Regions from separate parts of the Blautia sp. OM07-19 genome, predicted to be linked through region 1. Evidence: riboswitches for the same ligand, from Rfam matches in the RefSeq annotation. Region 1 holds a riboswitch; the other holds the start of a gene.
What was found. A riboswitch is a leader RNA that binds a small molecule or an ion and turns the genes downstream of it on or off. The one in region 1 is predicted to bind cobalamin.
Positions count from the first base shown of each region.

Region 2: it holds a riboswitch for cobalamin, as region 1 does, so the genes downstream of both, DXC01_RS11820 (sirohydrochlorin cobaltochelatase) here and DXC01_RS18945 (ABC transporter substrate-binding protein) in region 1, are expected to answer to the same signal.

Region 1 is NZ_QULA01000053.1:499-5,420, forward strand. It holds gene DXC01_RS18940 (hypothetical protein) at 137-1,345, shown strand; cobalamin riboswitch at 1,421-1,620, shown strand; gene DXC01_RS18945 (ABC transporter substrate-binding protein) at 1,817-3,379, shown strand; gene nikB (nickel ABC transporter permease) at 3,435-4,382, shown strand; gene nikC (nickel transporter permease) at 4,387-4,922, shown strand, end outside.
Region 2 is NZ_QULA01000016.1:27,032-31,953, reverse strand. It holds gene DXC01_RS11820 (sirohydrochlorin cobaltochelatase) at 1-1,257, opposite strand, end outside; cobalamin riboswitch at 1,390-1,587, opposite strand; gene thiE (thiamine phosphate synthase) at 1,642-2,292, opposite strand; gene DXC01_RS11810 (Na+/H+ antiporter NhaC family protein) at 2,298-3,590, opposite strand; gene DXC01_RS11805 (NUDIX hydrolase) at 3,600-4,103, opposite strand; gene DXC01_RS11800 (manganese catalase family protein) at 4,461-4,922, opposite strand, start outside.

The DNA.
Region 1 (4,922 bases):
CTTACGGTGTATAAGAAAGGCTTTATTTTTATACCTAAAATACATTTTAAGAAAAGGATCTTTTTTATTTCAGGAAAGGATGTGAGAAAAGAAAACTTGAATTTTTATACAAATACAACAGAAAGGTAAAAAAGGAATGAAAAAGATAATAAGTTTTATATTGACAATGATTATGCTGCTTACCTGTACCAGTATTTCAGTTATGGCAGCCGATACCCTGAATGATACAGCAGATCAGGATGAAAAAATGACGATAGGGGTGTCTGTATATAATCTGAATGATGCAGAAGTAAGAGCATTTAGAAATTATTTTGAAAATTATGTCGGCATGGCTTTTGAAGTCGAGTTTTTATATTCTTCCAGTATAAGTACAGCAGAAGAAGAAATCAGCTTTATCAACGAGCTTCATGAAAGAAATGTAAAGGGAATTATTTCTTTCCTTTCCTCAGATCTTGAAGAAGTTCTTCCGGTATGTGAAGAATATGGTATGTATTATGTACGTGGCTCAGGAACGATCAGTGATGAAATGTATGAGAAAGTAAAGGATAATCCTTATTTTCTGGGAACAATAGGAACATCTGTTGAAACAGAAATGGATGCGGCTGCCAATATGGCGGAGTATTTTGTTTCAGAGGATCAGAATAACCAGAATCATTACATAATAGCATGTGGAGGATCTGCTATCGGTAATGAGATGCATCGTCTGAGAACGATTGGTATTCTGAATAAGCTTCAGGAAGCATATGGCCTGTCATATGAGAAGTCTGTAGAAGAACTGGTGAATACGCAGGATACTGAAGAAATTGAAACAGGCAGTGACATTAAGATTACTCTGGTTCCGGGGTATCCAAAAGATCACCTGGATGAAAAGCTGGCTGATTCGCTGAATACAGGAGATTATAATGTTATTCTGAGTGTAGTGAGCGCAAGTGATTTTATCAAGATAATTGATGCTTATGAAGAAGAGAACAGTACAGATGTATTGTTGGGTTCCATTGACTGTTTTACAGAAGATACATACGAAATGTTTAATAAAAAGGGATATAACGGCAAGGAAAGAATCGACTATCTTGTAGGAAAATACGGTGCTATCGTTGCACCATCATTTGTTGCCATGAAAAATGCTCTGGAAGGCTTTGCAGAAGATTACCGTGAAGATGGAAGTGCTTTCCGGCTGCAGCAGTCATTCTGGACAGCGGATTCAGTAGATGAGTTTAATAAGCAGTATGCGTTATCTATTGGAATGTATGATAATACATATAGTGTAGAGGACATGATGGAAGTTCTGAAATCCTATACACCGGAAACAAATTTTGAGAAATTCCGGAAATTTACGGAAAAATAGATAGAAAATAAGAGTCTAAAATAATTGACGTATACATGATGGTATGTTATGCTAGATGAGTATTCATACGGTCATTTAATGATTTTAGAGATAAGTTCAGACCAGCAGAAGCGTCCTGCTGGTCTGATTAAAAGGGAAACCGGTGTAAATCCGGTACGATCCCGTCACTGTGATAGTTGGTTTTCAGCTGAATGCCACTGGAAGATATTTTTCTGGGAAGGTGCTGAAAATGGGTAAGCTTAAGTCAGGAGACCTGCTTATTTCTGGTAAAAGAGATTCTTGCGGACGACGAGAAATCCTGCTTAAGAGTTACAACTTCATGTGTTGCATATATATGTTTGATTCTTTAATGGTAAGATTTCGTGACGGATGTGGGAGCATCTGTCTTTTTTTTCGTTCAAAATCACAGGAATGGACAGTATGAGAAGGAAGAAAAACAACGAAGAAACAAAAAAAGAAAGGAAGTAAAGGATGAAAAAAACAAAAAGAGAATTACTTGTGTTAGCAGCGGCAACAACAGTTGCATTATTAATGGGAGTTACTGTACAGGCGAAGGGTGATGAGAAGGTTTTAAACTTCGGATGTCAGATGTACACAGATGGATGTGTAAACAGTGCAAATGATGAAAACAGTGGATGGAATGCTATGAGATATGGTATTGCTGAAGCATTATTTAAATTCGATGACAATATGGAAGTTATCCCGTGGCTTGCTGAGAGTTATGAAGTAAATGACGAGCATACAGAATGGACGATCAAGCTGAAAGACGGAATTAAATTCTCTGACGGATGTGATTTAACTCCGACAAAGGTAAAAGAGTATTTTGATCACATGAAAGAGGTAGGACCTTCCGGATCTGCCAAACCGGAGAAATATCTGGAATTTGAAGCAGAAGTTACTGTAGATGATGATGCAAATACTATTAACATCAAAACAAGCAAACCATATGCAAACCTTGTAGGACAGCTCTGCCACCCAACTATGGGAATCACAGATGTAGAACATATTGAAAACTACGATAATGGAATTATTGGAACAGGTCCATACAAGATTGAAGAATTCAATGGTGTAGGTGTTGGTTATACATTAGCTGCAAATGAGTATTATCGTGAAGATGTTCCATACGATAAGATCAATCTGCTGTTCATGGGAGATAACTCCGCAAAAACAATGGCTCTCCAGAGTGGTCAGGTAGACTTGGTTGAGAATATCACAAATGTAGCAGATATTCAGGATTTCCAGGACAGTGATGACTTTACTGTTGATATTGCATCCGGTGTACGCTGCGGATTTGCATGGATGAACTTTGATGGTGTTCTTGGAAACAAAACACTTCGTCAGGCAATCCTGATGGCAATTGACTATGATACAATCTGTAATTCCAGAACAATCGGTGGACTTTATACACCAGGATTTTCCGTACTGCCATCTACTCTGAACTATGATTACGACAAACTTGAGAATCCATATACCTATGATCCGGAAAAAGCAAAACAGATTCTGGATGATGCAGGAATCGTTGACACAGATGGAGATGGAATCCGTGAACTGGATGGCCAGAATATCAACCTTAGATATATTTCTTATGAAAACCGTCTTCTGAATGACTTTGCAGATGCTCACGCACAGTATCTTGCAGAAATCGGCATCGGTGTTGTTCCTGAATACGGAAGCTCAGATGATCAGTGGAGTAAACTTGCAGCACTGGATTATGACTTTAATAACAATAACTGGATCACTGTTGGTACCGGAGATCCTCTGGCATATATGGCTAACTGGGCAACTGATACCAGCTACTGCGCATACTCCAACCCGGACTATGATAAGTTATATGAAGAATTAAAAGGTGAAATGGATCCGGAAAAGAGAAAAGATCTGATCTTCCAGATGCAGCAGATCCTGGTAGATGATGCAGCGGTTCTGATTGATGGATACTACAACTCATCTATGATCTACAGTAAGAAAGTTGGTTCTGCACATATCCATACAGCAGATTACTACTGGCTGTCAACAGAAATTACTCCTGCAGAATAAGAAAAGTCTGCGAATTGTGAAGTTACTGAATAGTTACAAACAGAAATAAAAAGAGGTGTCTTTTTTGAGTAAAAAGCAAATAATCAAGCGTTTATTACAGATTGTGATCGTATTGATCGGTATCAGCTTTATTACATTTGCACTGACCTTTATGTCACCAGGTGACCCTGTACGAAACATGTACACGGCAACCGGTGTAATGCCTACTGAAGAAATGGTTCAGGAGACACGCGAGGAACTTGGTCTGAATGATCCGTTTCTGGTGCAGTATACCAGATGGCTTAAGAACTGTCTGAAAGGTGACTTTGGCAAATCATACAGCTTAAATAAACCAGTTACAGAACTTCTTGCAGCCAGATTATGGCCGACTTTGAAACTTACATTAATGGCCATGATCCTTATGCTGGTTATTTCTGTACCTTTAGGTATGTTGTCTGCCATATATAAAGATAAATGGATCGATTATCTCGTCCGGGGAATTACATTCCTCGGATGTGCGATGCCTAACTTCTGGGTTGGACTTCTGTTAATGCTGGCATTCTGTGTTTATATCAATGCATTTCCGGTTATCAGTTCTGCGGGAGACTTTAAGAGTCTGTTTCTTCCGGCTTTGACACTTGCGATTGCAATGTCTTCCAAATATACCAGACAGGTAAGAACAGCGGTGCTGGATGAACTGAGTCAGGATTATGTGATCGGTGCACAGGCAAGAGGAGTAAAGAAATCAAAGATTATCTGGGGCAATGTATTTCCAAATTCATTGCTTCCGCTGATCACAATGTTTGGTCTTTCCATAGGATCACTTCTTGGAGGAACCAGTGTTGTAGAAGTAATCTTCTCTTATCCGGGTCTTGGAAACCTTGCAGTTTCAGCAATCACATCCAGTGATTACAATCTGATCCAGGGATATGTATTATGGCTTGCCCTGATTTATATGGTCATTAACCTGATCGTTGATGCATCTTATGTTTATATTGATCCACGTATGCGTTTAAAGGAGTAGAATCATGAAAAAGAAAAACAGATTTTTAGCAAATAAAACTTTTGTCGTGTTTTCTATTCTTGCAGTCTGTATTATTCTGACAGCAGTATTTGCACCGGTGGTAACCAGAGGGGTTGACCCGTTAAAAGGTTCTCTGGTAGATGCACTGCTTCCGCCATGCAAGGAACATATTTTTGGAACCGACAAAATGGGCAGGGATATTTTTTCAAGAGTTATTTATGGAGCACGTGCATCTCTGTCAGCAACCTTTGGTGTTGTTGCCCTGATCTTTCTGGTGGGAACTGTTACCGGAGTCCTTGCAGGATATTTCGGAGGTGTCATTGATGCTGTTATTATGCGAATTGCAGATATGATGCTTGCTTTCCCAGGACTGGTACTTGCTCTTGCTGTTGCAGGTATTATGGGCGCAAGTATCAAAAATGCGATCATCGCTATTGTAGTAGTAAGCTGGACCAAATATGCGCGTCTGGCACGAAGCCTGGTTATGAAGATCCGTGACAGGGATTATGTATCAGCAGCGATCGTTACCGGTTCCAAAAC
Region 2 (4,922 bases), on a different contig from region 1:
GCAGTCAACACTGTCAAATGCTCCGGATGCCTCGAACTGGCTCTTCCAGGAATCTTCATCATCACCAGCCATATCGTTGTTTGCATGGTCACCAGCTACAACCATAAGCGGACGAAGAACAACTTTCTTGAAGCCTGCATCTTTAACCTTAGCGATAACTTCTTCGCATGCGGTGTCTTCCGGCTCACCTTCAACAGTTCCGATGAAAGCGTTTGTGAATCCAAGGTCTCCCATCTGTGTCTGCATCTGATCGTATGTTACGTTTGCTGTATGAGAAGTACCATGTCCCATGAATACAAATGCTGTTCCGTCTTCTGCGGCTGCTTCCATGCTGTCATATCCTGCTACCTTGCAAGCTTCATCTGTGATAGCCTGTGCAACTGCTTTCTTGTCGTCGTTGATCACAGTAGCGTCATCACCAACTTCACCAAGCATTGGCTCTGCGATTGCTACAGATTCGAATTTGTCTTTGTAGTTGTCGATTACTTCTACCATCTCATCGTACTCAGCACCATGCATCAGATGTGTAGGCTGAACAACAAGGTTCTTAACTCCGTTTGCTACTGCACGGTCAAGAGCCTGATCCATGTTGTCGATTGCTTCATCATCTCTTGCCTCTACATGGTTGATGATGATCTGTGCTGTGAAAGCACGTCTTACGGACCAGTCCGGATAAGCTGCTGCCAGAGCATCTTCGATTCCTTTGATATCCTGTGCACGGCTGTCGTTGAAGGAAGTACCAAAGCTTACAACAAGAAGTTCGTTCTCACCGATCTCATCCTGGTTGCGTGGGTCATCCTTGGAAGCATCGCCTGTGTCACGTCCGAAATATTCCGGGCTTGCTTCTTCACCTTCTACCAGTTCTTTCTGTGCGTCTGTCAGAGCATCCCATGCTTCTTTGGCTGCCTTACAGTCCTCATCTGTTGTGTCGTTTCTTTCCTGAACGTAGATCTTGTCGATCAGTGCTGCAACGTTGTCTGCTGCTGCCTGGTCATCATCAGATGCCTCTGCTGTATCGTCTGCAGCTTCTGCGTCATCTGCTGCTGCCTCTGTTGCAGTGTCCTCTGTCTTGTCGCTCAGTAGTGCAACGTCATCTGCTGCTTCTGCGTCATCTGCGTCATCTGCGTCATCTGCTGCTGCCTCTGTTGCAGTGTCCTCTGCTGTGTTGTCAGAAGCCATAACTCCTGCTGTACCCATCATAGATACAGTTGTGATCGCTAACAGTATTGCAAGTGCTTTTACAGTTTTGTTTTTCATGTTTTTGTCCTCCTTTGACATTACAGTACGAAAACTGAACAGAATCCTGCACACAAAAAAAGCCCTCAAAAAAGGGGTAAGTGGTCTATCAAAAAACGGTACGACCAATTACTCGTGATCTGGAATCCATATTCCCGTACCAGACAACAGGCAGGTTTCCTGACTTGCCGCTCAACATATGGTTCTATCTTCCCAGTTTCCCAGTGATCATGCTTAATGCATACAGAACCGTACTCCGTGCTTACAGTGACGAGATCGTACAGGTTTCTCACCTGTTTCCCTTTTAACCTCATGAACAATGCCCTCGGCACCTGTTATCTTCTTTATTCAATTTTCTATACAGTATCATATTTTTTGACAAATTACAATACATTTGGGCTATTTTTAACAAAATATATCGGTCAGCCTGCTCATCTGTGCTGTTTTTGCTGCCGGATCTTCCGCTGCAAAGATCCCCGAGATCACGGCTGCACCGTTGACTCCGCTGCCCTCAAGCTGTGAGACATTTTCGCTGTTGATCCCGCCGATCGCCACGACCGGAATACTGACAGAGGCTGCGATCTTCTTCAGGTCTTCCATGGAAAGATATTTGGCATCTTTCTTTGTTGTGCTGCCAAAAACCGCCCCTGTTCCGATGTAATCTGCTCCGGCTTTTTCGGCTGCGATCGCCTGTTCAACAGTCTTGGCTGTCATCCCGAGGATTTTGTCCGGTCCTATCATAGCACGGATGTCTCTTTCCTTAATGTCTGACTGACCGACATGTACACCGTCCGCGTCCATTTCCAGCGCGATTTCCACACTGTCATTCACCACAAAGGGGATATTGTATCTGTGGCAGAGTTTCTGAAGTTCTATGGCTTCTTTTCTTGTCTCCTCTGCACCCAGTTCTTTTTCTCGGAGCTGAAGGAAGGTTGCCCCGTTCTGGATTACCTTTTCGCAGACAGAAAGAAGTGTTTCGTCTTCTTTCAGCCAGCTTCGGTCCGTAATGACATAAAGTTTCAGCGCTTTTGCTATCTGTTCTCTTGTAAATTTCATCTTTCTTATCCTTTCTTCCGAATTCCATCCAATACCCTGCAAAGCGGCAGCAGATACAGGAAAAACGCGAATAAAATACTGCTCTGCGGTGCACCGACTGCTGTAAGCGGAACCGCCCCCGCGATCGACCATGGGATCATTGGTGCAAGGATCACGACACTGTCCTCCAGGTCATTCGCAAACCGCTCTTTGTCTCGTTCTGTTCTGGCGCAGAGCTGCTGTGTCAGCATGATCGCAAGTGTCTGGTTGCAGGCGATCGCGCTGGCTGCTGCTGATGTGAGCAGGATCGCAAGAAACGGAAATGTTTTCTGTGCCAGAGACTCTACTGTTGTCTGGATCCCGTCGAGGATCCCTGTCTTCTCAAAAATCCCCGAATAGGATGAGGAAAGACACACGATCGCACCGACTCTCAGCATGGAAACGATCCCTCCTCCATCCAGCATGGAAGCAATCTCTGCATTTTCGCTGTGAAAGCCAAAGATAAGGATGTGCGGGAGTTCCATAAGCGGCATCCCCTGTATCCAAACGCATAAGACAAGTGCCACGGCAATGCTTGCAAGCATGGAAATTTTGACTCCGAGCTGCGCCACGGACAGGGTCAGAATCACCAGTGCCGGCAGAAATATCCACCAGACGATCCGAAATTCCTGATGAAAAACTCCGGTAAGATCCGGCAGTTCCTGTGTATGGGAAGTCCTCATTCCGACCATTGTATACAAGATGCAGACCAGTACAAAGGGAATCAGCGCACTGCGGACCATATTTCGGATGTTTCTATAAATGCTGGTCTCTGTCAGTTCTGACACAAGAAGGGCGCTGGTCGAGACCGGTGAACAGCGGTCACCAAAAAAGATTCCCGAAAGGATCGCGCCACCGCAGAGCCACGGAGATACCGAAAGGACAGATCCCATCGTCGCACAGACAACGCCTACTGTTGCCGCCGTCCCGAACGAAGTTCCGGTCAGCACCGAAACCAGCGAGTTCAAAAGAAATACCATCAGAAGAAAAACCGATGGTTTTATAAAATGGATCGTATAGCAGATGATCGCCGGGATCGTTCCTGCCTGTCTCCAGAGTGCGGTCAGCATTCCGATCAGCATAAAGGTGATCAGGATGTTTCTGACTTTCCAGATTCCCTCGCCCGCCATATGCAGGATCTCTTTTACCGAAAAGCCTTTTTTCTTTGCATAACAGCCAAAGATCACGAAGCCTGCCAGTAATGCATATATAATAGAAACATTACATACAATACACAGAATAAGGATGCCGCAAAACAGCCCTAATACTGCAAATTCCATGGCAGCCTCCTACATCTCAAAGGCTTTGCGGATGCTGTCGTAATGGAGGAATTTACCTTCTGCTGCAAATGCCTGGATCTGTTCCAGAGTTGCAAACATATGTCCGTCTGTCTCCTCTGTCTGCAGTGTCAGGTCTTTCTCGTCAGTGTCCATGACGAAACGGTAAACGTCTACAAAATAGTTGTCGCCCTCGCCCGGATTTTCTCTCTTATAAGTAAAAAGATAACCTCCTTCTGCGTTTCTCGCATCCAGACCAGTCTCTTCTTTTACTTCACGGAGCACTGCCTCATAGGAGTCCTCTCCTGCCTGTGCCGCGCCGCCGGAAACTTCCCACCAGCCCGGAGCCCAGGCTTTTGTCATAACTCGTTTAGTGATCAGGAATGTGCCGTCCGGTCTTGCAACAACGCCAAGCACGGTCAGATGATACTCCCCGTCTTTCAGACACCAGTCGTTTCTTTTCATTGTGCGGCCTGTCGGCTGTTTATTTTCATCATAGATATCCCAGTATTCCATTTATCTTTCTCTCCCTGTCTGTCTTTTTTGTCCCTGCCTCTACTGGCGGGGATTTTTTTCGGTTTTATTTTACCAGAGTAAAGTGTAAATGACAAGGAATTCAGATTTATAGCCTGGAAAAACATGGTTCAAAATCTGGCAGTTCTTCCTTTTTAATGCTCAGGCAGTTTATCGGCATCGGATTTAACCGGTTATTCATTTTCCGGGGCAAAACTCTATTATGAAGACATTTTGCCTTGGAATAACTTGTGAGATGCTATGTTTTATTAAGGAAAAATGGCGCCAGTTATAAGCCCAGCACCATTTCTCACTACATTCTAAGCCTGGTGTCAATGTGCCAGACACTTTTTATTTCATTCAACTTTTACACGAGGCTTTACATGGATTGTCGAAACTTGGGTTAAATGCGTAGAAATTCTTGGCATCCAGTTCTTCCTGAATGCTTCGGAGAGCTTCCCCAAACCGCTGGAAATGAACGATCTCCCTTGCACGCAGGAATTTAATCGGGTCGGCAATCTCCGGAATGTCACGTACTACGCGGAGAATGTTATCGTAAGTCGAGCGGGCTTTCTGTTCGGCAGCAAGGTTTTCGAACAGATCTGTGATCGGATCACCTTTACTCTGGAATTCGCACGCATTAAACGGAACACCGCCCGCCGCCTGCGGCCAGACACCAACTGTATGGTCAATATAGTACGGCCCGAAACCGCTCTTTTCAATCTCTTCCATTGAGAGGTCGCGTGTGAGCTGATGAACGATGGTAGAGACCATTTCGAGGTGTGCGAGTTCCTCCGTACCGATGTCATTTAAGACGGCGGC